DNA from 2 places in the Bacillus sp. MC1252 genome. Region 1 is predicted to be linked to the other one. Evidence: a T-box and tRNA genes for the amino acid it is inferred to sense, from the RefSeq annotation. Region 1 holds a T-box; the other holds one or more tRNA genes.
The links. The T-box of region 1 lies ahead of thrS (threonine--tRNA ligase). A T-box ahead of a tRNA ligase gene usually reads a tRNA of that ligase, here a tRNA-Thr.

Region 1 (15,629 bases):
AGAAGGCTTCCACCCTGACGTCATCGTCGTGGACCCGCCAAGAACAGGCTGCGAAAGCACCTTCTTAGACACCGTCAAACATGTCAAACCAAAACGCTTCGTATACGTCTCTTGCAACCCATCCACACTAGCAAAAGACCTGCAATACATGTCAAAAGACTACAAGATCGAATACATGCAGCCAGTCGACATGTTTCCGCATACGGCGCATGTGGAGTGTGTGGTGTCTTTATCCCTTAAATAATAAGGAATTGACGGCTATGATGAACCAAAAACAGCAAATGCGGTCAAACGATTCCAATCATGCATGGACACAGCAGAATTGATGGACCGAAAACGAAAACAGCAATAGAAAAGGCACATTATCTAAATGAATAAAAGACCCTTCCAACAGGAGGGGTTTTACTTTAACTAACAATCTATTTTATTTTTTTCCTAAGCGCTCATTTCGTATTCTCTTCTATCATTGTACTTAGTACTCTATAATGAGACATCCATCAGGAGCCCTCGATTCTCAAACAAATCATTTTTTATTGTCTCACTCAAATATCAGCTGTATGAATATAAAATAAATTTTAAAAACCCAAAAAGGCATATAATAGCCAATCAGGGTCTTTGGCAAGGTACTCTTTAAACACAACTTTTACAGGGAGTTATTAAATATGAGACTGAAAGAACATGAAATATAACAACTTTATACATTCGTAAGAGGCCCACCAAATATTTAATCATTAAAACTGCAAAATGATTATTGGAGGGATTATGATGAATGACAAACAGTTTTCTTCATTTATAAAACAAGCAGATGAACCTTTTGTTGGGTGGGATTTCTCATTCATATCTGAAACTGGAAGAATGAAAAGTGAGTTGCTTTCATGGTCATATGGTAGTATAGCTATTTCTCTTGTTCAAAGTGCAAAATCAATACTAGATATGGGTACAGGTGGTGGAGAGTTTTTATCAAAATTAAGACCTTTTCCAACATCAGTTTATGCTACAGAAGGTTACATGCCTAATGTACCTATCGCAAAAGAACGATTAACACCTTTAGGAGTTAAGGTAGTTCAAATTGATAATGATGGAATTCTTCCGTTTGAGACTGGAAAATTTGATCTTATCATCAATCAACATGAGTCATTTTCATCTAAAGAGGTGAGAAGAATTATCTCGAAAGAAGGTATTTTTCTAACACAACAAGTCGGTGGACTCGATTGCATAGAGATTAATGAACATCTAAGGGAACCAATAAATGAGGAATTTATTGATTGGAACTTAAAGCTAGCTTTAAAAGAAATACAGGAGAATCATTTTGAGGTTTTGAAAAGTGCCGAAGAGTTCCCCATTCTAAGATTTTATGATATTGGAGCATTGGTGTATTATCTTAAAGCAATTCCTTGGCAAGTGCCAGTTTTTGAAATAAGTAATTTCAAGGATGAATTATACACCATTCATAAAACCATTGAACAAAAGGGTTATTTTGACGCAAAACAACACCGATTTATTATTTTAGCTAAAGCAATATAGTTGGAAATGGGGCCTACGATATATTTGAAGGCTCCATTCTAATTCTGAACTAATACCACTCCTGTCAGCACTATCAAATCATAGGGCTTTTACTGGTCATGGATTGACTACATTCGGGAGAGTTTTTTAACTGCTGCCTTCAAGATAATCACTAATTAAATGCTAGGCTGCTTTTTTCTCCATAACCTTTTATTTATTTTCATGGATCCAAACGGAATCCTTTATTATATGTAACTAATTGTTGGGCTTAAAAGCATTCCAAAAAAATATAGGAGGATAACGATGAGCCAATTCGAGATCCTGACAAAATACAAACCGATGCTTCAGGAGGATCGTATCGGAGAATGGGAAATCGATCAAGCAAATGATGGAACAGCTGAACACTCAATCCAGATGCCCTTTGTGAATGATTCTGAAACGGTCCGTCACTTTATCGAAGATGTCTATACCTTTGCAGAACAACATCAAGAGATGGAGCTTACCCGCTACAGAGAAATCCTCAAAGAAAATGGCATTGAAGGTGGAACGAACGATTTGGGGAATGTGGATGTATCAGATTTAAATGCGCAGTGTGTACTGGCTCTCATCATGGGGATTGTGATGGCTGAGTGGTTTTGCGATGGTGCCATCTTCAATTTCTTTAAAAGCGGAGCCATATTAAAGTGCCTTGAAAGATTGGATTGTTTGGAGTAAGGGATGTGTACGTTTGATAAAAACTGAACATGAATGGATTGAAACAATGAAAAACCTAGATGATATGAAATCTAGGTTTTTTTGGAACATTTCTTCTGTTTCCGAACAAGGTCACGAGCATGTTAACTTCTCAGCTTTTTGACGAAATAGATCAAGCAAGAGCTGCTTGGTGTTTTTCAGAAATAGATGAGGTTCCTTATGAGATAAGATTCCTATAGGAATAAAAGGGTCCTCCATTTCGATTGGAACTTTCACAAACTCGTCTGACAATGGTGTAGAGGAAAGTACGACTCCGACGGAGGGGAATTCCTTTAGAAATGGCGGAATTGCTGAAATCTGGCTGATAGTATAAGTGAACGGCTCAATATTTATTCTTGAGAGTTCCTTTTGTAACTTCATGTGATATAAACAACTTTCCCCACCTATGATCAGTGGTTGTTGATAAAGATCCTTGATCAATGAAATCGTTCCAACTTGATCTGCCTGCTTTTTTGCGATAATAAAAGACATTTCCTCTTTGTACAATTCCTCAAACGGAAGTGGGTTCATCGCCGGTTCTCCTGCAATAGCAAAATCGATCTCCCCCTTGAGTAGCTGTTTGTGAAGGGAATCTGTATTACCGATGATAAAGTGGCATGTGATATTCGGTTTTTGCTTTTTGAAGGTTTGAAGGACTGAAGGAAGAATAGAGATAGCAATTGGTTCTATGACACCTATATTCAAGGTTCCGACTTCTTCTTTTTGGAGTTTTTGAGATTGATCTAATACAAAATTCCAGTGGAGAATCAGCTGATCAATCTCTTTGGCAAACAATTGCCCTGAAGGGGTTAATTCAGCCTCCCATCCTCTCACAAACAATTGAAACCCTAACTCCTTTTCTAATCGTTTGATTTGATTCGTTATCGTCGACTGTGCATAATTCAATTTTTGAGCGGCTTTTGAAAATGTCCCTTCTTGAATCACGGCTTGAAAAGCTTTTAATTCTTTTAAATCCATTTCTAATAATCTCCATTCGTTTTATGAATAATATTTTATATATTATTCAATTATACAAAACGAGTGTTGAGACGTAAAATGAAGTAAGACAGAAAGAGGAGTTGACATACATGCCATTTGTAAAAGTCAGTTATATGGAAGATGAGTACGATAAAGAAAGCTTAGCCTCAGTTAGCCAAACGATCATGAAGGCTCTGATGAAAGAATTTCATGTTCCTGAAAAAGACTACTTTCAGGTGTTCCATTCACATAAGAAAGAAGAATTTTATTATGACCCCAATTATCTTCTTCGTCATGATAGGGATCATCGTCTCTTATATATCCATATTACATGTGGTTCAGGAAGAACTTACGAACAGAAGCAGTCTTTATATAAGGAAATAGCTGACCAGTTATATAGCCAACTCCATATACCGAAAGAAAATGTATTCATTATGCTGGTTGAGACGGGCTTGGAGAATTGGTCCTTTGGAGAAGGACTTGCTCAAATGATCAAGTAACGAAATGAATGGAAGGGGAAATAGATATGCATCAACCAATTAAGTCAACTGTGAATTTAACCCTCGGAGATTTTGCTCCAGCATTTGTTGAGTACTCCGAAAAAGTTCTCTTTGGGGATTTGTGGCGAAGAGAGGAACTTTCGCTAAGAGATCGAAGTATGATTACAGTTTCAGCCTTAGTAAGTGCAGGCAGCCTAAATCAGCTGGAATACCATTTACATCTAGCCAAAGAAAATGGTGTAACGAAGAACGAATTGATTGAAGTCATCACACACCTTAGTTTTTATATCGGATGGCCTAAAGCAGCTTCAGCATTAGAAGCAGCTAAACACATGTTGGAGGAAAAATAAAACAATCAAATCAACGAGCCCTTATTTGAGTTAGGGCTTTTTTCTATGCGAATAAATTGGATTTTAAAATCTTCTATGTCATACTTTTGAATGAAATTGACTCAATAGAATTGACGCAAGAACCATGAATAGGTCAAGATGAAATAAACTGTAAGATAAATGGAGACGAATGATGATACATATCGTATTTGGGGCAGCACCTGCTGGTAGTTTAAAACAAGCATTAAGCAAAGTGAAGCAAGATCAGGCTGATGATATTATCGCCTTTGATGACATTTATTCGATTGGACCTCTTCTGCATTTGCATGAACATGAAGGACAGGAGAAGCGTAAAGAGTGGCTGCGTAAGGTGATATCAAATGAATTTGGACATATTGACGACATGGTCAACGATCAGCACAGAATGCTTCAGCAAATAAAAGATATAAAAGATGGCAGTCGTATACTCATCTGGACAGGCAGTAATGCACATGAGCAAATTGGTTTACGTTATGCCATCTATTTATTAAAAGAGAAAAGGATAGAATTGTCTTTAATCAATACAACGACTGCTTTTGACCAGCTGTTCAATACAAATACAAGAATAATGATCCTTCGACATGCCGGGGAGATCACATCTGAAAAATTTAAAATTTTGTACGAGAGTAAAGAGCATATTCACACAATGACAAAAGAAGAAAGAGAAAGATTACAAAACGAATGGCTTTCATTTGCTAAAGAAAATCATACGCTGCGGATATGGCAAAAAGGACAAACGATCAGCGTACCAGAAGATGAATTTGATGCTTATTTAGTGAAAATGGCTAAGCGAGTTCAGCAGTCCGAGTCAGAAGGGGAGTACATCAAAACTCCACGCTTAATTGGAGAAGTCATCGGTCATTTAGATCAGTATATCGGTGATGACTTTATTGAGTATCGTCTAAAGACATTAATTGATCAAGGTATTTTTGACATGATAGGAAAACGATCTTCAATGCGTTTTTATTCGATTAAGTTGACAGAATTCGGTCAGCACTTCAAAAAATGGGTGTGCTGTCGCGAGTTTGAGGATCACCCTTATGTGAAAATAGAAGGGACCTACGGTGGTGAACCTTTTCAATGTGGACACTGTCAATCCCATTTAGAAAGAGATGATGTACCTCTAAGCGATGCGCTCTTCTCGAAAATCTGGAATTGGGCCATACAGTATGGCCGCTGGTTTGATGAAGAGACAGAAGACTTGCTGCCAGATGGGGTAGAAATGGAAAAGAAGTTCAATCAAGAAGGAGAGCGCATGACGGAAGAAGTAAAACGTGCATTATCTCCTACGTATCAAGTCGAGTATAGCCCAAGTGAAATCACTCAACATTTTATTTAAAGAATGAATTTCAATCGCTCTGCACAAAATAAAGCTTTACATGATTAGTCATCATCATGTAAGATATGAAGAAATTAAAAGCGAAGAAAAGGACATGAGCAATTTGTACTGGTTACCAGAGAGGGAAGTCACGCTGAAATCTTCCTAACGCAGGAAAGTTGTCTTACCACCTTTGAGCTGTATTGGGGAAAATCGCAGTATCCAATACCGTCTACGCCACGTTACGGCACCAGAGCCATAAAGCGAATACGCATTATGGGAATTTGGGTGGAACCACGGATCACACATTCGTCCCTCTATGAGGGATGGGTGTGTTTTTTTGTTCACTCCTACATCATCATTACTTTGAAAAGGACATGAGCAGCTTTTAACGGTTACCAGAGAGGGAAGTAAAGCTGAAATCTTCCTAACGCAGAAAAGTTGTCTTACCACCTTTGAGTTGTATTGGGGAAAATTGCAGTATCCAATACCGTCTTTGCCACGTTACGGCACCAGAGCCATAAAGCGAATATGCATTATGGGAATTTGGGTGGAACCACGGATTACACATTCGTCCCTCTATGAGGGAAGGGTGTGTTTTTTTATTTCAAAAAAATGAAAGGTGTGTCAGTCATGAGAGAAAACATGGTGAAGATTCAATTTCCGGATGGAAAGGCGAAGGAGTTTTCCACAGGTACGACTGTCGCAGAAATTGCCTCCTATATTAGTCCGAGTTTAAGAAAGAAAGCAGTGGCGGGAAAGGTAAATGATCAAACAGTTGATTTAAGTTATGAGCTAAACAGCGATGCAGTGCTGTCTATTTTGACACTCGATTCGGAAGAAGGGCTTGAAGTGTTACGTCATACATCTGCACACGTATTAGCCCAAGCCGTGAAAAGGTTGTATGATGATGTAACACTTGGGATCGGACCTGTCGTCGAAAATGGATTTTACTATGATATGAAACTAAATCGAACTTTACGTTTAGAAGATCTGGCAGCGATTGAAAAAGAGATGGAAAACATCATGAACGAAAATCATCTGATCCAAAGAATCGAAGTGTCTTACAAAGAAGCTGAAGCGTTGTTTGCGAATGACCCATATAAGCTGGATATTTTAAAAGGTCTCCCTAAACAAGAGACAATCACGGTTTATCAGCAAGGAGAATTTATAGATTTATGCCGTGGTCCTCATCTGCCATCTACAGGATATATGAAGGCATTTAAATTAACACGTGTTGCAGGGGCTTATTGGCGAGGGGATCGCAATCACGATGTATTGCAGCGGGTGTATGGTGTTGCGTTTCAACATTCAAAACATCTAGCTGATTATCTTCGTTTCATAGAAGAAGCAAACAAGCGAGATCACCGAAAATTAGGCAAACAATTATCTCTATTTATGTTCTCTGAAGAAGCTCCAGGTATGCCATTTTATTTACCAAAAGGGCAAATTGTCAGAAATGAATTAATGGTTTTTTCAAGAGAAGTGCGAGGTAAAGCACAATATGAAGAAGTGAGTACGCCATTTATGATGAACCAAGAACTTTGGGAACAGTCAGGCCATTGGGATCATTATCATGAAAATATGTATTTCTCAGAAGTAGACCATACAAGCTTTGCTTTAAAGCCGATGAACTGTCCAGGGCATATGCTCATGTTTAAAAACAACTTATATTCATACAGGGATCTTCCAATCAGGATGGCCGAATTTGGTCAGGTGCATCGTCATGAATATAGCGGTGCATTAAATGGATTGTTCAGGGTCAGGACATTTTGCCAAGATGATGCCCATATTTTTTTGAGAGAAGATCAAATTGAGTCTGAAATCAAACAGATTTTCCAATTAGTTGATCACGTATATCGAACTTTTGGATTTGAGTATTCAGTTGAACTTTCGACTCGTCCAGAAAAAGCATTAGGGGATGATGCAATTTGGCATCTATCTGAAACAGCCCTAAAGAATGTGCTTGACCAGCTAAAGGTCGACTACCAGCTAAATGAAGGAGATGGGGCCTTTTATGGTCCAAAGATCGATTTTCATATTAAAGATGCACTAGAGCGGAGCCATCAGTGCGCCACAATTCAACTTGATTTCCAAATGCCTGAAAAATTTGACTTAACATATATCAATGAAAAAAACGAAAAGGTCCGGCCGGTTGTCATTCACAGTGCCATTTTTGGTTCTCTTGATCGTTTCCTTGGCATCTTAATCGAGCACTTTGCAGGAGCCTTTCCATTATGGCTAGCACCAGTACAAGTACAAATCATACCTGTCTCAAGCGTTCACCTCAATCACTGCTTGGAGGTTCAGCAGTACTTAAAAAGTGTAGGGATAAGAGTCACAATTGATGAACGGGATGAAAAACTCGGCTATAAAATGAGAGAAGCACAAATGCAAAAAACGCCTTATATCGCTGTGATTGGCGATAAAGAAATGCAAGAAAAAACGCTAAATATTAGGCGGCATGGAGAAAAGGCTTCAGAGCATATGTCTATGGAGGATTTTAAAGGCTCGATAGCTCAACAAATAAAACAAAGAAAGATTGCTCAAGAATTAGTGTGATGTTTTTCACCATTGATAAGGAAGATCGAAGGGTTAAGCGTTCATTGAAATGATGGGCGTTTAACCCTTATTTTCATTTGTTAAAAAACCGAATAAACGGATGAAAGGGAAAATATTGAAACATTTACTCAATAAAATCGTAATATAGATAGAGCGCTCATCAGAAACATTTGAAACGGAGAGGAGCATTACATGGAACAAGCAACGCTAAAAAAAATGAGAATAAAACAAATAGCCGCCTCTAATTTAATAGCCGGTATCATGATCGTCGCTTTTTTTATCTTGATTCAAATTTCTGAAATTCGATTTACACATTTCTTTTTTTGTTTAGGGATTTTAATGCTCCTTCAAAGCATTTTTGGTTTTATCAAAAAAGGATCGACGAAGTCTTTTATTCCACTTTTTGAACAGGTAGCCATTTATGAAAAGACGAAATTGGGGAAAGAGTGGGAAAAAGAACAGAGAACAGAAAATATTTGGAAATTGATATTGAGTGGGCTTTTGTTCTTTCAGGCATTTAGCTTCCAAAATGTCACGAATCCATTCTTTGATATAGAACCTATATTTCTAATTTTTTTATTGGTTATTGCTCTAGCCCTTATCAATGTAAGCATGCTTTTTCGCTTTAGAAAAATTGACCGATCAACTGAAGAGCATGAATTAAAAGGGTATACAAAGGAATCAAACATGATGGCAATAGCTTTAGGTTTCTTGACAGTTATCGTTATATTTTTCTTTATCATCGTCTTTGTCCTTCCATAAGACTGATTACTTAACATTTTGAGGTGAAATAAATGAATGCAAACATTCAACAACTGATAGATCAGACAAGGATGAAATTTGGCTTAGATCATTACCATTTAAAAAGACACGGTTTTTATCGATATGTCAACATGTTCAATGAAACCATTTATAAATTGAATATGGAGTGGTTTCCTCCTTATGAAACGGAACCTGAGGATGACGATTTAAACCCTGATGGCACAGCCGTGATTGAAGTGAATTTGAATACGGGACAGGTTGAGAGTGCGGTTTTTGTTATGGGCAAGACATATGCAAAGAAAGGGGTTCAGTTTGATAACGCCCATCCAAATGAAGTCATCAAATGGATTGAACAAGAAACAAATTTGATCTATGGAGAGCATTTTCACTTACATAAGGAGAAAGAAGGGGAACTTCTTTTCGAAGAAAAAATGGATGATGTACCAGTGACTCCTTCAGGCATGATAGAGGTGAAATGGGATGAACATGGACAACTCATTTACTTTATTCATCACGGGCCATTTCTAGCTAAAAAAATGCTGAGAGCTGAAAAATATTCGCTTTTCATTGAGATGATCGAGAGCTTAGCACAGCAGCAAGTGCAAAGGGTAGAATGGCCTTCCTTTGAGCAGAATAAAATTCGACCTGTTTATGCGTTAGAAGAAGTGTATGTTAAGAATGATGGAACAGGAACGATTCCGTTTGAAGATACGAGTCAGGAACATCACTGTTTCAATATTAATAAAATCATAGAATGGGAGGACCCGATAAGTGAACCTTTTGTAGGAAAGGAATTGAATATTCAAGAAGATATCTCAGCTGATCAAGCCTTTTCATGTGAACCTTCACCAGATACAATGCCAATTTCAGAAGAAGAAAAAGATAGGTGTTTGAAAGCAGTTCAAATCTTTTTGCGGCAGGAATATCCTAACGACACCGGAAAATGGATCTTACTTTCTCTCCACCGTGATCATGGTTACATTCATGCAACAGTAAAAGCAAATACACAAGAGAAAAGCGTGCTTACAGGTAAAATCATGATATTCATTGATGCCTATACATTTGAAGCAGTCAATTACATAGATAGACAACAAATGTTCAAGATGTGTGGGATGTTGGATGAACTCCAATCTCCAGATAAAATCACCCTATCAAAGGAAGAAGCCTTTGAAAAATTGAGAGAGTACCTGGAGCTTACACCCATCTATGTCTTTGACTTTGCGCAAAAACAATATGTTTTATGCGGAAAACTGGATTGTCATTATGGGGTAGATGCAGCCAGTGGTGAAGTCATTCCATTACAGGACATTTGAAGTAATGAAGACAAGGCACTTTACGACTTTTTAAAGAACAGTGAGGAGCTGTTCTTTTTTCTGTCTATTTAACCTATTTTTTGAAGAAAAATGGAATTTTGTAGCAGGAAGTTGTCGTTTCATCACGAAAGAAAACAGATAAGAATATGATCATAGGTCCATCGTTTGGATTCGTGGTTGAGTTAATGAGAAGATATAGTAAACGTCATATATACTAAACAGTCGTGACAGTACAGTTGATCTACAATTGATCTCTAGAATAGAGAAATTGTGTCTCAAGTAGTATGCGAAAATACGTGTGCCGAGATCATATGATGAGTTGATTACGTTTATGTTTAGGTGAGTTTGAAGTCAAGATAGAAGAAAGTGAGGATATCTACCTTGAGTACATTGGAAGTGTTTCGTCAGTTTTTGGTTGACCATTATCCTGCGTTACAAGATGAGCTTTGGCTGAAAGATGTTGATACCCTTCGAACCTCTCCTATTCTTCATCCTTTTCTGAAAAGCAAGCTGCCAGAGGGGATCGAAAAATTCACTTGTGTGCTATTCACGCAGCAGACAGATCAAACAGCTGCCCCGCTCAAAGTATATCTTCTGTTAGATGAATATGAGCAGTTAATTTACGCCATTGATTTGATGAATGAACAGATCGTACTTCATTAAAAAGAAAGGGAGGAGAGCATCTCCTGCCTCAGCTTGTAGAGAAACCTATGTTTTTCTACAAGCTTTTTTGTTTTAATAATGTGTTTTTCATCTTTATGAAAGAAACAAAAAAAGGACTCCCACACCCCTGACCTAGCTTCGCTAGTGTGTGGCAATCTTCTTCATATTCTGGCAAGCGGCTGTGAGGAGAACTTGTTCTTCGTTCACATTTCGTTCCCCTCAATCGGCAGCAGCGAAGCCCATGCAGCTGTTTTGAATCTGCAAAGCAGCGCTCTATTTTTTTGTAGAGGATTTTTCCCGAGTCAGGATTTTGTCTACAAGCTGAAACAACCCGTTTTCAAAAGAAAATGGGTTGTTTTTAGTGTGAAGAGAAGGCTTTATTGTGTCAGTTTGATCGCTTGGTCCAGAACTTTTGCTCCGTTCATCATTCCATATGCCATTTGGTCAATGATATCGACCGGTGTCTGGTATTGTTCCGCTCGTTCTGCAATTTGTGTTTTTAAATAGCGGACTTGCGGTCCGATCAATATGACATCAATATCATTCATATGGCTTTGTAAATCCGCTTCAGCATAAGCGTTGATTTCAACGACTATTTTACGGCTTTCCGCTTCTTCTCTCATTTTTTTCATCAGCATGCTGGTCGACATGCCGGCAGAACATACAAGTGCTATCTTCATTTTGGTTTTCCACTCCTCAGCTCTTGATATAATTGAATCATTTCTTTCGCTACATCTTTTACAGTCATTGACGTCATCAAATGGTCTTGTGCATGGATTAACAATAGATTGGGTGAAAGGCCTTCACCTTGTGCTTCTTTTTGCAATAAGCGGGTTTGTGCCTGATGCGCTTGAAGCAGTTCCGCTTCTGCTTCTTGGATCTTTTGATTCCCTGAATCGTACTCGTTATTTTTCACATGCTGTAATGCTTCCATTGCAGATGAACGCGCATTTCCAGCATGCAAGATGATTTCAAAAGAGACCTGTTCTAAATGTAGTGTGTCCGCCATGATATTCCCCACCTTGTTTAGTTATTTTGTTGCCTGATGCAGAGAGGCTCGTTCTGCTGCTTTAATGAATGGCAGGTAAAGCAAGACAGCCAGCACCAAGTTGAAGATTTGCAGAAGGACTCCCCGGATTGATCCTCCGGTTACGAGATAACCGCTGACAATCGGCGGCGTCGTCCACGGAAGAATAGCTACAGTTTTCGGAACGAGTCCACAGGCTAAAGCGATGTACGACGTCACCGTTAAAACTAATGGAATCAATAAAAATGGAATGAACATAATCGGATTTAATACGATAGGAAGGCCGAACAGAATAGGTTCATTAATGTTAAAAAGGCCGGGTGCGAAGGATACCTTTCCGATTGTTTTGTAGTGCTTCGATTTCACGCCGATGAAAATAGCAGCGAGCAAAGCCAATGTTGTCCCCGATCCTCCCATAAACACATAAGAATCAAAAAAGGGCTTCGTCACGATATAAGGCACTTCAAACGCGCTCATTCCTTGCGAGAATAAATGCTGATTTTCCTGAATGAGCGGAAGATAGATGGATTCCATGATCGGTCCTAGAATATTTGTTCCGTGCAATCCGAAAAACCAAAGCAAATGATTCAAAAAAGTAAAAATCAAAGCTGATCCAATCGTGTTGGAAAGGCCTTGCAACGGTTCCTGGATCGAGCTGAAGACTAGCTCGTGGATGCTTTGACCGAAAAAATACACGATCAGAGTGTTAAATAATCCTGCTGCCGCCAATATCACAGCAGCCGGCAATAAAGCGTTCAAGGATTTTGTAACGCCATCAGGTACACCATCAGGCATTTTGATTTTAAGTTTCTCATTTTGAGAGAAGAGCCTAAATGCTTCCGTTGATAGCAAAGCCACGATTAATCCAACGAAAAGACCTTGAGCCCCCAGCCAAGTCATTGAAAAACCAAAGTCTTCTGTCGTCGGTGTAAGTACGGCAAATGCCCCGACCCCGATTAATGCGGCAGAAAGACCATCAGTCTTATAAGACTCTGCAAGCTTGAAACTGATAGCTGCAACGGCCAGCAGACTTAAAATAGCAAATGATCCATTCCATATAGCTCCGCCGGCAGCCGTCCATCCTTCTCCAAAAAGACTCGTCATGAAATCTTGAAATGCCGGTATAGGGAAATGATTGATCAGTATGGCAAGAGAGCCGATGATGATTAAAGGCATAATGGCAATGAATCCATCGCGTATGGCAATTAAGTGCCTTTGGGAGCCGATTCTTCCAGCGATCGGCATGATTTTAGATTCGATGAACGCCATGGTTTTATTTTGTTTCATATTGTACAGCCTCCTCAAAGAACTGGGGAAGATAACGTTTATGAGCCTCAAGCATTTCATTCATCACCGTTTGGGCTTTATGATCAGATGAAATTAGCGGATTCATGATCATAGCGGAATACAATATGTTGTCATCACCCGTGATCGCTGCTTCGATAACTAATTGTTCGAATTTTTTCATAGAGATCACTGCCCCGCTGATTGAATCTGGCAGTTTTCCGACTGTCAGCGGTATAGGGCCGCTTTTTGTGATGACACTGTTGACTTCAATCACTGCATCATGTGGAAGATCTGGTATGCTTCCTTTATTCAATGTGTTGACGGTCTGAATATCCATCGAATGATGATAAAGCGAGTTCATTAATGAACAGGCTGCTTCACTATAATAAGCCCCGCCGCGTTCTTCCAATTCTTTAGGCTTTTCATGGAGGTCTGCGTCTTTGTATTTTTCAAACAGCTGCTTTTCTACGTTCAAGACAGCTTCTGCGCGTGTCCCTTTGTTTTTGTATGCTTCGATATCTTTTGCAAGTACATCTTCATACTGATAATAATACTGATGATACGGATTCGGAAGCATGCGCAAAGAACGTAAAAATTGGCGATTCCAAGGCAGCATCGCAATATTGGAAGGAGAATAGTCTATGGTGTCATTCAATAGAAGACCTATTGCCTCTTCTGTGCGGTCAACCCCGTCAATCCACACCTTTTGTCCGAAGACAAAATGGTTAAGCCCTGCGAATTCAATCATGACACGGTTCACATTCACGTCAAAAATTTCTGCAATGCTGTTTTTCATGTTATAAGGGATATTGCAAACCCCGATGACTTTTTGATGGGATCCATGTTTCAATAAAGCTTCAGTCACGATGCCTGCTGGATTTGTAAAATTGATCAGCCACGCTTCTGGACAAATCTCGTTTATATCGCGAGCGATATCCAGCATGACGGGAATGGTCCGCAAAGCTTTAAAAATACCGCCGGCGCCATTTGTTTCTTGGCCGATAAGACCATGGCTGAGCGGGATTCTTTCATCCATCGCTCTGGCCTTCAATCCTCCGACTCTTATTTGAACCGTGACGAAATCCGCATGTTTCAGCGCTTTCGCACGATCTTTTGTATAGCTCAATTCAATCGGAACATCCGCATGTTTGATCATTCGCTTCGCGAGTTCTGAAGTGATGCGTACTTTTTCTTCCCCTTCCTCAATGTCGACGAGGACAATCTCTTTCACTGGAAAATGCTGATACCGTTTGATGATACCTTCAATGATTTCTGGTGTGTAGCTTGATCCCCCGCCTATAATGACTAACTTCAACGCCATAATCCCCCTCCTCAAATCTCTATTTTTGAAAGCGCTTTACACAATTGGAATTTAACATGTAGTAACAAATTTGTCCATACATATTTGTTATGATAAATTATTTTTTTTGAGAACTTTTTGTGCTATTCTATAGTTAATAATGTCACTCTAAAGGAGAAAATAAATGGCAAAGCAACCACAACTCCACAGTCGAATTAAACAAGATATTGTAGATAAAATAGAGAGCGGTTATTACCCGTCTGGCAGCCTGCTTCCGACGGAGTCCGAATTTTGCAAAATGTACGATGTCAGCCGAACAACGCTGCGGACTGCCTTGAACCATTTGCTTATGGAAGGAGCTATTTACCGCAAACAGGGGAAAGGGACATTTGTCGCCAAAGGAAAAGTAAAGCAGATCTTAAGTTCCAGCAATCTTCGCTATGCAGATCAATTAAAAGCGCAAGGTATTAAACCGAAAATCAAAGTTGTCGATTTGCAAAAATTAAAACCAGCCAAAAAGATCCAAAATTGCCTTGGGATTGATGATGAACAAATGGTCTATCAGGTGAAGCGGATTCGGTATGCGGATGAGGAAGAAATCCAGTTCGAAATGGCCTTTATCAGAGCCGATCTCGTGCCGGAGATAACGGAAGAAATGGCCAATATTTCTCTGTACCAGTGTATTAACAGTCAAGGAAATACGATTAAAAGAACCGAGGAGCAAATCAAAATCTTTATTTCGGATGAAGAAATTGCACAGCATTTGAATATCACAAAAGGCACGCCCTGCTTCCAGATTGCAACACAAACATTTTTGGCGTCTGAAGAAGTCGTGGAGTTTTCTCTGGCTTATTTCCGCGGAGACCGCGTTGAATTCTTCATAGAACGCGACTATGAAGAAAGAGGGGATGAAGGATGAAAGCTTTGATCATAAACGCCGATGATTTTGGATTTTCACGGGGAGTCAACCTCGGCATCATTGATGCGTTCCAGCGAGGGGTGCTCACATCGACTACGCTCATGACCAATATGCTAGAAATGGAACATGCCGTCTTACTTGCAAGGGAAAATCATGAACTTGGGGTCGGCGTTCACTTAACATTGACAGCAGGACGTCCGCTTCTCAGCGGCCTGCAAACGGTTACGGAGGAAGATGGGAATTTTCGCAAGCTTTCATACTATCAAGGTTTTTTCGACATCGATCTTGATGAAGTGTATCAGGAATGGAGAGCACAGATAGAAAAAGCCCTCTCCTGCGGCTTGCATCCGACGCATATCGACAGCCATCATCATATCCATACATACGGAAATCTTCC
Region 2 (15,629 bases), 650 kb from region 1:
ACCAAAACAAAGGCTATGCATCTGAAGCGGCTTATTCCGTATTATATCATGGATTTAAAATAATGAATTTACATAGGATCATCGCCACTTGTCAGCCTGAAAATATCCCTTCGTGGAGAGTGATGGAAAAATTGGGGATGAGAAGAGAGGGTTATTTTAAAAAGTGTATACCCCAAGGAAATGAGTGGTGGGATGAGTTTTACTATGCTATCTTACAAGAGGAATGGCACGCAAAGAAGGATTGATAAGTTTTCATCATATGAAGTGATTCATCATCCAAAATATTCTCTGGCTTTTTAAATTGATATAATCAGGTCAACTAAGCAGAAGAGGGGCGCGGTCATGAGGATCTTTGATGCACATTTTCATATCATTGATTTTGATTTTCCCATTCAAGAAAACCAAGGATATACACCGCCGAGTTATGTGGTGAATGATTATAGAAGAGAGACGGCTGATTTGGGGATTTTAGGTGGAGCGATTGTTTCGGGGTCATTTCAGGGATTTGACCAAGGCTATTTGTTGAAAGCGCTAGGTGAAATGGGGACGGCTTTTTGCGGCGTGACTCAATTGCCGTATACGGTGACCGATGATGAAATTATTCGATTGGATCAACATGGGGTAAAGGCGCTACGTTTTAACGTGAAGCGAGGCGGTTCGGAAGATATATCAAAGCTCGATTACTTTGCCAGAAGAGTGCATGAGCTGGTGGGGTGGCATAGTGAGCTCTATATTGATTCTAAGTATCTGCCTGACATGTCATCTATGCTCGAAAAGCTGCCGTCCGTTTCAATTGATCACTTAGGCTTATCTGAAGAAGGCTTACCGCATTTGCTGCATTTGGTGGACAAAGGGGTTCGCGTGAAAGCAACGGGCTTTGGGCGTGTCGATTTAAACGTTGAACATGCATTGACGTCTATCTATCAAACGAACCCTGATGCACTGATGTTTGGTACAGACCTTCCATCCACAAGGGCGAAGCGTCCATTTGAATACGGTGATGTTGAGTTGATTCAACAGCTTTTTGATGAAAAAGCATCTGATCAAATCTTATATAAGAACGCACATCATTGGTATTTTGGTCAATGAGTTCCACTTCATTTCATAGGAGGTGTGTTCATTGGATTTAAGTCAACTGACTTGTAGAGAAGCCACGCGGGAAGATCTTGACAAGATCGTCTTCATGCTTTCAGATGACATGTTAGGTCAAAAAAGAGAGCGTTACACTCGCCCATTATTAGAAAGCTATATGAAAGCCTTTCATTTTATAGATGCAGATCCAAATATTGAACTCATTGTTGCGTGTGATCAGGAAGAAGCAGTCGGTGTTCTCCAGTTAACCATGACGCCATTTCTTACACATCAAGGAGGTTGGAGAGCATCAATAGAAGGAGTTCGTACGGCTTCGACCCATAGAGGGAAAGGAGTCGGCACGCTGCTCATAAAATGGGCCATTCAACGTGCAAGCGACCGCGGCTGTCATATGATTCAACTGACAACAGACAAACAGAGACCAGATGCACGCCGTTTTTACGAAAAGTTGGGGTTTGAAGCTACGCATGATGGGATGAAGCTGCATCTTCTTCGTCTATAATTACACCAAAAAAGCAAAGGGATTCACAAGCCTTTGCTTTTTTGTGCCTTCATTTCAAATATTTGTTATATTTATTGTGTAAATCCTCTGTTATTTGGAAAGGAGAAACATGTTACTCAAAATCGGTCTAGTTGTCCTAGGTGTGGTCATACTTTACGTGGTCATTCAAATCTTGCTGTATAAAAGAGATATGAAGAAAACGAAGGAAGATCTTTTGACATTTGTCACAAAAAACAAAAAGGACGTATCAGTGACAATCATTGAAAATGATGATGTGGTGTTAGAGTGGAATGCTGATCAAAAAACGCCACTTGCAAGTACGGTGAAATTAGTGGTTTTATTTCATTTTGTCAAAGCTGTATCCAGCGGCGACATCAAGCTAGATGAAAAAGTGGCGTTGTCTGATGTAGAGCGGTTTTATATTGATAGAACAGACGGTGGTGCACACACATACTGGCTGGAGGTCAATGATTTTTCTGAGCATGTGACTTTATTAGATGTCGCCAAAGGGATGATGCAAGTCAGTTCGAATGCTTGTACGGATTATTTGATTGACCGGCTGGGCTTAGAGAAGATCAATGATCGGATGAAACAAGCAGGTCTTACAGAACATGATGAACTCATGCCAGTTACCCCAAAGCTTTTGTGGTCATCCTATGTATCTGATCATCGGCGGGATGCATTAAAGCAAATGAGCGGTGTATCCCATGAACAATACAAATCTCTGATGATTGAGATTTTTAATATCATGAAAAATGACCCAGAGCAAAAAAAGGCGTTAGAAGAAAAGATGAAGAAAAAGAACTTATTAAGCTGGCGTATTCAATCATTACTGACGCAAAAGATGACAAAGTCTACTACCAATGAATATGCACATTTTATGAAACGTCTGCATGATGAGCTGTTAACAAAAGAAGAAAAGAGTCTTTTTAGTCAAATTGTGCTGGGAGAAACATTGAAGACGGAAAAAGATCAATATCTTTGGTATAAAGGCGGTTCAACATTGTTTGTTTTCACAGCTGCTTTATATCGAAAAACGGATACATCATCGATATCCATTTCTCTTTTTATCAATGATCCGAAAGCGAATCATTCTCACTGGATGGGGGGAGTATTCAATGAATTTATGCTTACTGCAGCAGTGGATCAAAGTTTTCGACAACGATTGATTCAAGCTTTCACTACATAATCATCAAAAAAACAGAGGGAGATTCCCCTCTGTTTTATTATTTCTGCATTGGAAACGTGTTGTATACATCTTGGCGTTTTTCTTTCGACTTCACAACTCCATCTACAAGCTCCTTCTGCCAAAGTGCTGTATCGTCTTTGTACGATTTAAAAGAGTGAGGAAGCTTTTTTTCTAGCTGCTGTCTTTTGAACGTGACGGAAGGCTCGTCACTTGAGTTCATCTTGAGGGTTACCTGCTCTACGTTATCGACAAGAATAAAAAGTGCGATTGCATTGTATAAATACGTTTTTTCAATTGTGTCCTTTTGATCAAACCAGTATGCGTCAAATTGTTTTTCGGTGTAATCGGCATTCTCTTTAACCCCATATGTCACTTTTAATGCTTTTCCATCGACGATTTCAAATTCTCGAATCACGCCTCCAGGAAGGTTTGATAAAATTTCGTGAATTGCTGAGTTGTCACCAAGATACGTGTTTTTGTGCTTGGAGAGCTGTTTTAAGGATATGTCTTCTATTCCTTCGATGTCGCTCTCTTTCTCGGCGGCTTGACTGCTGCATGCGGATAGAATGACTGTCAATAGCAGCAGGATATACATCCATTTCTTCATTTATTTTTGCCCCTTTACCATTCTTTCTATAATCAAAAGCCCATTTTATCACAATTTTCCATTCAGGTTGACCACTGATTTTCCATTTACTGAACTGCATGTTTTGTTCAAAGCAACGAACAATACAAAGAAAAAAGGAGTTCAGTCCATGGCAGAAGTGCTTTCATTTTATCAATTGAAAACAAAACGAGATGTCGCGCTTGAAAAGAAGCTGTTGCGTACATTGTCTCTTCAAAAGGTGACAGCCGCTTCGGAGAAATTCACGAAGAAGCTGTTTCCGTTTGCTGATGATCCAGCCGGTATGATGAGTGACGGCTGTATTGATTTCGCAATTGAAGCTTTTTTAGCCGGTGGAAGATACGGTGAGTTAAGTAAGTACGGAGAATCGTTCGATAATATTAAGAAGCGGTCATCCCAGGAGGATGATGAGCTGATTGAGGAGTTGACTGGTTGTTTGCAATCGTGGGGAAATATGTTCCGAATGGAGCGAAAGACGTCATGTCTGTATCCATTTGCCAAAGAGTTTTTAAACATGTGGTGGCAGGAAGGCTTTCGAGAATCAGAAAAAAGACATAAGCTTCGGCTGCACTAAGCATATTTCCAGCACTTGTCCCATATCTATAAAATAATGGTGTATGGGAGGGACAGGGATGAAAAGAAAGCTGAAGTGGACAGGGTTTTTAATTGGGTTTATTGTCCTCTTATTCTTATTCAGATTTCAATTTCTAAATGATGATTCATGGAAATCGTGGAATTTGCCTCTAAGTGGGAAGATCATCTATTTAGATCCGGGTCACGGCGGTCCAGATGGCGGGGCTGTAGGTGGAGAGCTGCTTGAAAAAGAGATTGCACTGGATGTGTCCATGAAGATACGTGACTATTTGCAGGAGCAGGGAGCGCTTGTTCTCATGACCCGGGAGGATGATTCTGATCTATCATCAAAGAATACAAAGGGATATGCCCGTAAGAAAGCGGAGGATTTGAGAAACCGTGTGAAAGCCATCAATGAGTCTGAAGCGGATCTCTATTTAAGCATTCATTTAAATGCGATTCCATCGAACAAATGGAGCGGGGCGCAAACGTTTTTTTACGGAAAGTATGAAGAGAATGAAAAGGCAGCGAAGTTCATTCAAGATGAATTGCGCAACAACCTCGAAAACACAGATCGAAAAGCGAAGCGGATTAACGGCATTTATTTAATGCAAAATGTCACGAAGCCAGGAGCCCTTGTAGAAGTCGGTTTCCTCTCTAATCCGAAGGAGGCTAGTCAGCTGGCAACACCTAAGTATCAGGATCAAATTGCTGCCTCCATTTATAAAGGAATTCTGAGATATTTAACAGAGCAAAAAGAGCCGCCTGAATAAGGGGCTTTTTCCTTTTGATCGCAGGCAAACAGGACAGACATTGTAAGGATATGTATGATATACTTGGATTGTAAACGAATTCAATAAAGGGTGAGGTTCTGCTATGATCGGACAAGATGATGTGAGAAAATTAGTTGGGAAGATGGACGAACCTTTCCTTCATATACCGCTTGGCGAGCTGGATGCCATCAAGGAAATCAGCCTAAAGCCTGAAAAAGAGCATGTAAGCTTAAAAGTGGCCATTGCTAAAACAGGCACTGCTGAGCAGATGAAGCTGCAGCAAGAAATCGTACAAGCCTTAAAAGCGGCAGGCGCTAATACAGTAGGACTTCGTTTTGAAGAACTGCCTCAGGAAACGCTTGAAAAGTTTATGCCATCACAAGATGAGGAAGAAAACCTGCTCAACTCTAAAAATCCGCCTGTATTCTTAGCGATTGCGAGTGGAAAGGGTGGCGTTGGGAAATCAACGGTTTCCGTCAACCTTGCTGTAGCACTGGCTCGTCTAGGGAAAAAAGTCGGACTGATTGATGCTGATATTTACGGCTTTAGTGTACCGGATATGATGGGGATTACCGTCAGACCAACGGTTAAAGGGGAAAAAATTATACCTGTGGAACGCTTTGGCGTCAAAGTGATTTCAATGGGCTTTTTTGTTGAAGAAAATGCACCGGTCATTTGGAGAGGGCCGATGCTTGGTAAAATGTTAAATAACTTCTTCCACGAAGTCGAGTGGGGAGAATTAGATTACTTATTATTAGATCTTCCACCTGGAACGGGAGATGTGGCGCTGGATATTCATACAATGCTTCCAAGCTGTAAGGAGATCATTGTGACAACACCCCATCCAACGGCTGCTTTCGTTGCTGCTAGAGCAGGTGCAATGGCACTGCAAACAGATCACGAGGTGCTTGGGGTCGTTGAGAATATGAGCTATTACCAAAGCAAAAAAACTGGTGAAAAAGAATATGTCTTTGGAAAAGGCGGCGGGGACAAGCTGGCTGAAGAGCTGCGTGTGTCGGTCCTTGGCCAAATTCCTTTAAGACAGCCTGATTGGAATGAAAATGATTTTGCGCCGTCTGTCTATGAGGCGAGTCATCCGACAGGAGAAGTGTATCAACACATTGCCAATCGAGTGATTGAACAATTAGCAGTAAAAGCATAATGAAAGCCCGAGTGGATCTTATGCCACTCGGGTGATGATTTTTAACTGCCGCTTCCTTGGTCTTGTGAACCGGAATCACTGCTGCTTTCAGATGCTGCCTTTTTCAGCTCATCTTCGAATTTCTTCTTATAAAGAGGGCTGCTTAATGTTTCTGTAATGACTTTTTCTAAGTGCTTTCTGAACTCTTTGCTTTTGACCAGTTCACCGTATTTCTTTTCCATCTCAGGATCCTTGAGAATATCCATCATCAGCTGTTGATAGTCAGGGTCCTTCATTAACTGTTTTAACATCTTTTCATGCTGTTGCTGCATGGATTTTGCGAAAGTCTCGGCAAATTTAGAATCCTCAAAGACCTTCTTCCAGAACTCTTTGCCTTTATCAGAAGTCAGTGTTTTCTCTATCGTTTTTTTCACAGTTTGTTCATCCATTACCAAAGCTTCATTCATTGCCTCGTCATTTAATAACTGTTGAATGGCCTTTTTACCGTCATCTGTCTTCAAAATATCGACGACCATTTTCTTTGTTTCGTCATAGTCCATATTAGATGAGGATTGGGTTTTGGGAGCACAAGCTGTTAGAGATAAAAGAAGAAAACAGCTCATTATACGCAAGATGCCTTTTGACATACTGTGGCTCCTTTCGTTACATGTCTTACTTTTAATATGAATGTTTCACGTGAATTTATACATAACAAAAATAGGGGTTGGATCAATTCAATGAAAAGTCGGGATTTAGTTCGTTTTTTCTTCTCTGTGCTAGCTGTTGGAGCGGTCATGACAAGCGTGGTAGGCTTTGCGCTGGAGTGGGGGAAGTATCAGAAGCTGTTTGTATCGTTTGAAATTCTAGAGATCGCATCTGTGTTGTTTTGGTTCATTGGTGTGGGGATGATCTTTAGTGTGATTAGTCAGATGGGATTCGTCGTCTTCTTAACTGTGCACCGATTTGCACTTGAGATTTTCCGGTCACATTCTTTATGGAATACCATTCAGCTGTTTCTTGTGATTTTTGTACTGTTTGATTTAGCCTATTTGCGATTTCTGTTTTTCGGGGAGAATGAATCATTTCTTCCATACTTATGGCTGCCTGTCTTTATCGGTGTGTTTGCATTGATTGTGGCTTATTATAAACAGAAGCAGTCCTCTAAGAAAACATTTATTTCCGCAATGTTTCTCATGGTCGTCATCACGTCGTTAGAGTGGTTCCCGGCGCTCAGAGTCAATGAAGAGGACTGGCTGTATTTAATGCTTTTCCCGCTATTAAGCTGTAATGCGTTTCAGCTGTTAGCTATGCCACGGTTTTCAAAGGCAAAAGCTACTTAACTTCCGTTGACTTTGTTTTTGTATTAGAGATAAGCTCGCCAACCGTGACATTCTTTAAATTCTTTTCTTTTAAGTGTTTCAAAATAGCTGGTAAGGCTTGAGCGGTTTGGGTCGCTGAATCCGAGGCGTGAAGGAGAATGATGTCTCCGCTTTTCATTCGATCATTTACATTTTGAACAATCTGGTCGACGCCCGGGTTCAGCCAATCCTGTGAGTTGATGCTGTAATGTACAACGGAATAGCCGTACTGTGTTGCAATTTTCAATACTGTTTCATTAAATTGTCCAGTTGGCGGTCTTAATAGTTGAATATCATCTAGTCCAAGCTTTTGAAAGGTATTTTGTGCCCTGACAAGATCCTGCTTGATTTCGCTTTCTTCAAGCTGGCTATAATTTTTATAAGCATAGCCAAGGCTGCCGATTTGGTGTCCGTCCTCTCTAATACGATTCACGATATCAGGATGACGTTCAGCCCAAGAAGCAGACAGAAAGAAAGTGGCGTTCTTTATACCGTACTCTCGAAGGACATTCAAAATAGGAACGGCCTTCTCATCTCCCCAGCCAATATTAAAAGTAAGAGAGGTATGTTTTGATGAAGTCTCTCCTTTATAAATCGCTCGGGGTCCATGTTCTGTTTTAAATACCGACAGCGGCGGTGCCTTTTGTACATAAAAAAAGGTTGCAGCTGCAAGGGCTGCTACAAGAATAATGACAACTTGCTTCAGCCGTTTAATAGGCAACACATATAATCGACTCAATTCAAACACTCCTGCCTTGTCCAAGATTGTTACTTGATTGTATGCAGGACAAGGGTTTGACATGCACAATAAAACTATTTCAAAAAAAGTTTTGAAAAGGCGTTGACCAATAGAATATTTTCGTGATATATTATTAATCGTCGCTGACACACAGTGACAAACACAAAACGCTTCGGGAAATAAACTTGAAAAAAGTTGTTGACATAAGATGAAGCGAAATGTTATATTATTAAAGCCGCTAAGAACAGCGAAGATGATCTTTGAAAACTAAACAAGACAAAACGTACCTGTTAATTCGAGTTTTTATAAAAAATCCTATGATACATCATAGGTAGTCAGTCAAACTGACGAAAAACGAAACTTCGGTTTTGTTCTTTTTCGGAGAGTTTGATCCTGGCTCAGGACGAACGCTGGCGGCGTGCCTAATACATGCAAGTCGAGCGGACAGAAGGGAGCTTGCTCCCGGATGTTAGCGGCGGACGGGTGAGTAACACGTGGGTAACCTGCCTGTAAGACTGGGATAACTCCGGGAAACCGGAGCTAATACCGGATAGTTCCTTGAACCGCATGGTTCAAGGATGAAAGACGGTTTCGGCTGTCACTTACAGATGGACCCGCGGCGCATTAGCTAGTTGGTGGGGTAATGGCTCACCAAGGCAACGATGCGTAGCCGACCTGAGAGGGTGATCGGCCACACTGGGACTGAGACACGGCCCAGACTCCTACGGGAGGCAGCAGTAGGGAATCTTCCGCAATGGACGAAAGTCTGACGGAGCAACGCCGCGTGAGTGATGAAGGTTTTCGGATCGTAAAGCTCTGTTGTTAGGGAAGAACAAGTGCGAGAGTAACTGCTCGCACCTTGACGGTACCTAACCAGAAAGCCACGGCTAACTACGTGCCAGCAGCCGCGGTAATACGTAGGTGGCAAGCGTTGTCCGGAATTATTGGGCGTAAAGGGCTCGCAGGCGGTTTCTTAAGTCTGATGTGAAAGCCCCCGGCTCAACCGGGGAGGGTCATTGGAAACTGGGAAACTTGAGTGCAGAAGAGGAGAGTGGAATTCCACGTGTAGCGGTGAAATGCGTAGAGATGTGGAGGAACACCAGTGGCGAAGGCGACTCTCTGGTCTGTAACTGACGCTGAGGAGCGAAAGCGTGGGGAGCGAACAGGATTAGATACCCTGGTAGTCCACGCCGTAAACGATGAGTGCTAAGTGTTAGGGGGTTTCCGCCCCTTAGTGCTGCAGCTAACGCATTAAGCACTCCGCCTGGGGAGTACGGTCGCAAGACTGAAACTCAAAGGAATTGACGGGGGCCCGCACAAGCGGTGGAGCATGTGGTTTAATTCGAAGCAACGCGAAGAACCTTACCAGGTCTTGACATCCTCTGACAACCCTAGAGATAGGGCTTTCCCTTCGGGGACAGAGTGACAGGTGGTGCATGGTTGTCGTCAGCTCGTGTCGTGAGATGTTGGGTTAAGTCCCGCAACGAGCGCAACCCTTGATCTTAGTTGCCAGCATTTAGTTGGGCACTCTAAGGTGACTGCCGGTGACAAACCGGAGGAAGGTGGGGATGACGTCAAATCATCATGCCCCTTATGACCTGGGCTACACACGTGCTACAATGGACAGAACAAAGGGCTGCGAGACCGCAAGGTTTAGCGAATCCCATAAATCTGTTCTCAGTTCGGATCGCAGTCTGCAACTCGACTGCGTGAAGCTGGAATCGCTAGTAATCGCGGATCAGCATGCCGCGGTGAATACGTTCCCGGGCCTTGTACACACCGCCCGTCACACCACGAGAGTTTGCAACACCCGAAGTCGGTGAGGTAACCTTTATGGAGCCAGCCGCCGAAGGTGGGGCAGATGATTGGGGTGAAGTCGTAACAAGGTAGCCGTATCGGAAGGTGCGGCTGGATCACCTCCTTTCTAAGGATATATGGAGCAGCGTGCGTTTTGGTCTTGTTTAGTTTTGAAGGATCATACCTTCAAAACATGTCTCTAGCGAGACAGGATTGTTCTTTGAAAACTAGATAACAATAAGTAATACATTCACATTGAATGCAATGCAAAGTTCATCACACATAGTGATTCTTTCTAAAGTAAGAAATGGTTAAGTTAGAAAGGGCGCACGGTGGATGCCTTGGCACTAGGAGCCGATGAAGGACGGGACGAACACCGATATGCTTCGGGGAGCTGTAAGCAAGCTTTGATCCGGAGATTTCCGAATGGGGAAACCCACTGCTCGTAATGGAGTAGTATCCATACTTGAATACATAGAGTATGAGAAGGCATACCCGGGGAACTGAAACATCTAAGTACCCGGAGGAAGAGAAAGCAAATGCGATTCCCTAAGTAGCGGCGAGCGAAACGGGAACAGCCCAAACCAAGAGGCTTGCCTCTTGGGGTTGTAGGACACTCTATACGGAGTTACAAAGGAATGATATAAGCGAAGAGGTCTGGAAAGGCCCGCCAGAGAAGGTAACAGCCCTGTAACTGAAATGTCATTCCCTCCAGAGTGGATCCTGAGTACGGCGGAACACGTGAAATTCCGTCGGAATCCGGGAGGACCATCTCCCAAGGCTAAATACTCCCTAGTGACCGATAGTGAACCAGTACCGTGAGGGAAAGGTGAAAAGCACCCCGGAAGGGGAGTGAAATAGATCCTGAAACCGTGTGCCTACAAGTAGTCAGAGCCCGTTAACGGGTGATGGCGTGCCTTTTGTAGAATGAACCGGCGAGTTACGATCCCGTGCAAGGTTAAGCAGAAGATGCGGAGCCGCAGCGAAAGCGAGTCTGAATAGGGCGCATGAGTACGTGGTCGTAGACCCGAAACCAGGTGATCTACCCATGTCCAGGGTGAAGTTCAGGTAACACTGAATGGAGGCCCGAACCCACGCACGTTGAAAAGTGCGGGGATGAGGTGTGGGTAGGGGTGAAATGCCAATCGAACCTGGAGATAGCTGGTTCTCTCCGAAATAGCTTTAGGGCTAGCCTCAAGGTAAGAGTCTCGGAGGTAGAGCACTGATTGGACTAGGGGCCCCTACCGGGTTACCGAATTCAGTCAAACTCCGAATGCCGATGACTTATCCTTGGGAGTCAGACTGCGAGTGATAAGATCCGTAGTCGAAAGGGAAACAGCCCAGACCGCCAGCTAAGGTCCCAAAGTATACGTTAAGTGGAAAAGGATGTGGAGTTGCTTAGACAACCAGGATGTTGGCTTAGAAGCAGCCACCATTTAAAGAGTGCGTAATAGCTCACTGGTCGAGTGACTCTGCGCCGAAAATGTACCGGGGCTAAACGTATCACCGAAGCTGCGGACTGTTCTTACGAACAGTGGTAGGAGAGCGTTCTAAGGGCTGTGAAGCCAGACCGGAAGGACTGGTGGAGCGCTTAGAAGTGAGAATGCCGGTATGAGTAGCGAAAGACGGGTGAGAATCCCGTCCACCGAATGCCTAAGGTTTCCTGAGGAAGGCTCGTCCGCTCAGGGTTAGTCGGGACCTAAGCCGAGGCCGAAAGGCGTAGGCGATGGACAACAGGTTGATATTCCTGTACCACCTCCTCACCATTTGAGCAATGGGGGGACGCAGGAGGATAGGGTAAGCGCGGTATTGGATATCCGCGTCCAAGCAGTTAGGCTGGGAAATAGGCAAATCCGTTTCCCGTAAAGGCTGAGCTGTGATGGCGAGCGAAATTTAGTAGCGAAGTTCCTGATTCCACACTGCCAAGAAAAGCCTCTAGCGAGGTGAGAGGTGCCCGTACCGCAAACCGACACAGGTAGGCGAGGAGAGAATCCTAAGGTGATCGAGAGAACTCTCGTTAAGGAACTCGGCAAAATGACCCCGTAACTTCGGGAGAAGGGGTGCTTCTTAGGGTGTTAAAGCCCCGAGAAGCCGCAGTGAATAGGCCCAGGCGACTGTTTAGCAAAAACACAGGTCTCTGCGAAGCCGTAAGGCGAAGTATAGGGGCTGACGCCTGCCCGGTGCTGGAAGGTTAAGAGGAGCGCTTAGCGTAAGCGAAGGTGCGAATTGAAGCCCCAGTAAACGGCGGCCGTAACTATAACGGTCCTAAGGTAGCGAAATTCCTTGTCGGGTAAGTTCCGACCCGCACGAAAGGCGCAACGATCTGGGCACTGTCTCAACGAGAGACTCGGTGAAATTATAGTACCTGTGAAGATGCAGGTTACCCGCGACAGGACGGAAAGACCCCGTGGAGCTTTACTGCAGCCTGATATTGAATGTTGGTACAGCTTGTACAGGATAGGTAGGAGCCTTGGAAACCGGAGCGCTAGCTTCGGTGGAGGCATCGGTGGGATACTACCCTGGCTGTATTGACCTTCTAACCCGCTGCCCTTATCGGGCAGGGAGACAGTGTCAGGTGGGCAGTTTGACTGGGGCGGTCGCCTCCTAAAATGTAACGGAGGCGCCCAAAGGTTCCCTCAGAATGGTTGGAAATCATTCGCAGAGTGTAAAGGCACAAGGGAGCTTGACTGCGAGACCTACAAGTCGAGCAGGGACGAAAGTCGGGCTTAGTGATCCGGTGGTTCCGCATGGAAGGGCCATCGCTCAACGGATAAAAGCTACCCCGGGGATAACAGGCTTATCTCCCCCAAGAGTCCACATCGACGGGGAGGTTTGGCACCTCGATGTCGGCTCATCGCATCCTGGGGCTGTAGTCGGTCCCAAGGGTTGGGCTGTTCGCCCATTAAAGCGGTACGCGAGCTGGGTTCAGAACGTCGTGAGACAGTTCGGTCCCTATCCGTCGCGGGCGCAGGAAATTTGAGAGGAGCTGTCCTTAGTACGAGAGGACCGGGATGGACGCACCGCTGGTGTACCAGTTGTTCTGCCAAGGGCATCGCTGGGTAGCTATGTGCGGACGGGATAAGTGCTGAAAGCATCTAAGCATGAAGCCCCCCTCAAGATGAGATTTCCCATTCCGCAAGGAAGTAAGATCCCTGAAAGATGATCAGGTTGATAGGTCTGAGGTGGAAGCGTGGTGACACGTGGAGCTGACAGATACTAATAGATCGAGGACTTAACCTATATTCTAATGTGAAGCATGAACGTTGTTATCTAGTTTTGAGAGAACATTCTCTCCATCAGGTTTGGTGGCGATAGCGAAGAGGTCACACCCGTTCCCATACCGAACACGGAAGTTAAGCTCTTCAGCGCCGATGGTAGTTGGGGGTTTCCCCCTGTGAGAGTAGGACGCCGCCAAGCTTTTTGTTTATATCCTTCCAATGGAAGAAGTTACTTTATCATTCCGCAGTAGCTCAGTGGTAGAGCTATCGGCTGTTAACCGATCGGTCGTAGGTTCGAGTCCTACCTGCGGAGCCATGCTTCCATAGCTCAGTAGGTAGAGCACTTCCATGGTAAGGAAGAGGTCAGCGGTTCGAGCCCGCTTGGAAGCTTTCCTCTAATAATAATGGTAAATCTTAAGGTTTCTCGATGATGAGAAGGCTTTTTTTGTTTGTTTTAAATTAAATTGAACTCGCTCGATTACGAGTAGACTGATGTAAATAGAAAAATGAATGGATCGATATGAATGGAATATTTTTGTATTAGCTTTCTATATAACCCCTCTTTTTGTTCTTGATTCTTCAGCTGATTTCTTTTATTCTTACTAAAGTGATAAAAGCCTCTCTAACAAAAGACTCTGTACGTTCCTCTTTTTCCCCGAAAGTGAAGTGTTGTTTGTTTTTCCTTTCTTTATCTCCAGGTTTCGTTGTTCTTCTATTTCGATGTACGGTATGTATATAAAAAGGAGTAGATGGTTTGAAAGATTTATTTGTAAAGCAAGAATGGTTTGGATATGTGCGCCAGGATGTATTGGCGGGTATTTTAGTGGCCCTGGCTTTGATTCCTGAGGCCATTGCGTTTTCGATTATTGCGGGCGTTGATCCGAAGATCGGATTGTATGCTTCGTTTTGTATTGCGATTGTGATTTCGTTTGTTGGTGGACGGCCAGGCATGATTTCAGCTGCTACAGGTGCAATGGCCCTGGTCATGGTTAACTTGATTGCAGACCATGGATTGCAGTATTTGTTTGCAGCTACGATTTTAACAGGTCTGATTCAAATTGTATTTGGGTTGTGCCGTGTTTCTCGATTGATGAAATTTATTCCTAGGTCCGTGATGGTAGGTTTTGTGAATGCATTGGCGATTATGATCTTCATGGCTCAGCTTCCACATTTCGTTGGAGAATCAATGGCTATGTTTATGATGACAGGTGGTGCTTTGCTGATCATTTATGTATTGCCGATGATCACAAAAGTAATCCCTTCTCCACTCATTGCGATTATTGTGATAACGATGATTGCTGTATTTGGGCATATTGATGTCAGAACGGTCGGAGATATGGGAGAGCTTCCTAGTTCTTTGCCTGCTTTTCTTATCCCAAATGTGCCGTTTAGCTGGGAGACACTTGCTATCATTTTTCCTTATTCTTTAGCACTTGCGATGGTTGGTTTACTTGAATCTCTTTTAACAGCACAGATTGTAGATGATATGACGGAGACGTCTAGTCGTAAAAACAAAGAAGCGAGAGGCCAAGGAATCGCCAATGTGGTTGCGGGATTCTTTGGAGGTATGGCTGGGTGTGCGATGATTGGTCAATCTGTGATTAATACAAAGGCTGGCGGAAGAGGCCGGCTTTCTACCTTTGTAGCAGGTGCATTTTTAATGGTGCTGATTTTTGTATTGGGTGATGTGGTGGTTCAAATTCCGATGGCTGCTCTTGTGGCTGTGATGATCATGGTTTCGATTGGTACCTTTGATTGGAGTTCATTCCAGCAGCTAAAAAAGAACCCGAAAACAGATTCTATTGTGATGCTTGTCACGGTCGTGACTGTGGTGTTGACTCATGATTTATCAAAGGGTGTTTTTGCAGGTGTGCTGCTTAGTGCGGTTTTCTTTGTGGCTAAAATATCAAAGCTTCATATTACCTCTACAGAAAGCCAAGCAGGTACTTGGGTTTACCGAATTAAGGGGCAAATTTTCTTTGCTTCAGTCACTGACTTGATTTCAGCATTCCATCAGGGGAAAGATCTTCAATCCGTTGTGATTGATTTGTCTGAAGCGCGTATATGGGATGAATCAGGCGTGGCAGCAATTGAACGTGTGAAGGAAAAATATCGAGCAGCTGGTGTGCAAGTAGACGTAGTTGGAATGGATACATCTAGTCAAAAGCTTGTGAAGCAGGTGATGGGTTCTTAAAAAGGTCTTTCTGTTTGTTACAATAGAAAAGAGAAGAAAGTGAAGGATGGGGGTGGCCGGCATGCTTATGCGTTTGAACCAAGTGCTCGGCCGGATGATGCCGCTCATTACGCCTATTAGTGTGTTAATTGGTGTATTATTGGCGGCCTATTTAAAGGATTTTGCGTTTTTGGTGCCATGGGTATTTGCCGTTATGACATTTGCAGGGAGTTTGTCTGCTTCTTTTTCAGCTTTAAAGCATACGGTGATGCACCCATTGCCTTTGATTTTATCGTTTATGATTTTGCATGTATTGATGCCCCTTTATGCTTGGTCAGCGGGGCATTTGATATTTGCGGGTGATTCCATGACGATCACCGGCTTGACACTTGCGATGGTGATTCCGACAGGTGTTTCTAGTTTAATATGGGCGGCGATGTATAAAGGAA

Region 2: it encodes a tRNA-Thr, which carries the amino acid that the T-box ahead of thrS (threonine--tRNA ligase) is inferred to sense. The anticodon was not compared.

The regions. Positions count from the first base shown of each region.
Region 1 is NZ_CM166369.1:812,623-828,251, forward strand. Features, by position in the region: gene rlmD (23S rRNA (uracil(1939)-C(5))-methyltransferase RlmD) at 1-244, shown strand, start outside; partial or broken gene ACYH0L_RS03925 (peptidoglycan-binding domain-containing protein) at 248-378, shown strand; gene ACYH0L_RS03930 (class I SAM-dependent methyltransferase) at 763-1,524, shown strand; gene ACYH0L_RS03935 (DUF6508 domain-containing protein) at 1,807-2,217, shown strand; gene ACYH0L_RS03940 (LysR family transcriptional regulator) at 2,329-3,213, opposite strand; gene ACYH0L_RS03945 (tautomerase family protein) at 3,324-3,713, shown strand; gene ACYH0L_RS03950 (carboxymuconolactone decarboxylase family protein) at 3,740-4,063, shown strand; gene ACYH0L_RS03955 (DUF1835 domain-containing protein) at 4,233-5,420, shown strand; T-box leader at 5,495-5,719, shown strand; T-box leader at 5,757-5,981, shown strand; gene thrS (threonine--tRNA ligase) at 6,033-7,961, shown strand; gene ACYH0L_RS03965 (hypothetical protein) at 8,154-8,723, shown strand; gene ACYH0L_RS03970 (hypothetical protein) at 8,756-10,036, shown strand; gene ACYH0L_RS03975 (hypothetical protein) at 10,418-10,699, shown strand; partial or broken gene ACYH0L_RS03980 (transposase) at 10,841-10,982, opposite strand; gene ACYH0L_RS03985 (PTS sugar transporter subunit IIB) at 11,077-11,379, opposite strand; gene ACYH0L_RS03990 (PTS sugar transporter subunit IIA) at 11,376-11,708, opposite strand; gene celB (PTS cellobiose transporter subunit IIC) at 11,730-13,013, opposite strand; gene ACYH0L_RS04000 (6-phospho-beta-glucosidase) at 13,000-14,334, opposite strand; gene ACYH0L_RS04005 (GntR family transcriptional regulator) at 14,498-15,232, shown strand; gene chbG (chitin disaccharide deacetylase) at 15,229-15,629, shown strand, end outside.
Region 2 is NZ_CM166369.1:158,766-174,394, forward strand. Features, by position in the region: gene ACYH0L_RS00910 (GNAT family N-acetyltransferase) at 1-245, shown strand, start outside; gene ACYH0L_RS00915 (amidohydrolase family protein) at 343-1,089, shown strand; gene ACYH0L_RS00920 (GNAT family N-acetyltransferase) at 1,121-1,594, shown strand; gene ACYH0L_RS00925 (serine hydrolase) at 1,704-2,783, shown strand; gene ACYH0L_RS00930 (DUF4825 domain-containing protein) at 2,821-3,390, opposite strand; gene ACYH0L_RS00935 (DUF2521 family protein) at 3,539-3,982, shown strand; gene cwlD (N-acetylmuramoyl-L-alanine amidase CwlD) at 4,041-4,754, shown strand; gene ACYH0L_RS00945 (Mrp/NBP35 family ATP-binding protein) at 4,858-5,916, shown strand; gene gerD (spore germination lipoprotein GerD) at 5,958-6,542, opposite strand; gene ACYH0L_RS00955 (KinB-signaling pathway activation protein) at 6,633-7,235, shown strand; gene pdaB (polysaccharide deacetylase family sporulation protein PdaB) at 7,228-7,992, opposite strand; rRNA gene ACYH0L_RS00965 (16S ribosomal RNA) at 8,368-9,916, shown strand; rRNA gene ACYH0L_RS00970 (23S ribosomal RNA) at 10,099-13,029, shown strand; rRNA gene rrf (5S ribosomal RNA) at 13,091-13,206, shown strand; tRNA gene ACYH0L_RS00980 (tRNA-Asn) at 13,249-13,323, shown strand; tRNA gene ACYH0L_RS00985 (tRNA-Thr) at 13,325-13,397, shown strand; gene ACYH0L_RS00990 (SulP family inorganic anion transporter) at 13,762-15,201, shown strand; gene ACYH0L_RS00995 (bile acid:sodium symporter family protein) at 15,263-15,629, shown strand, end outside.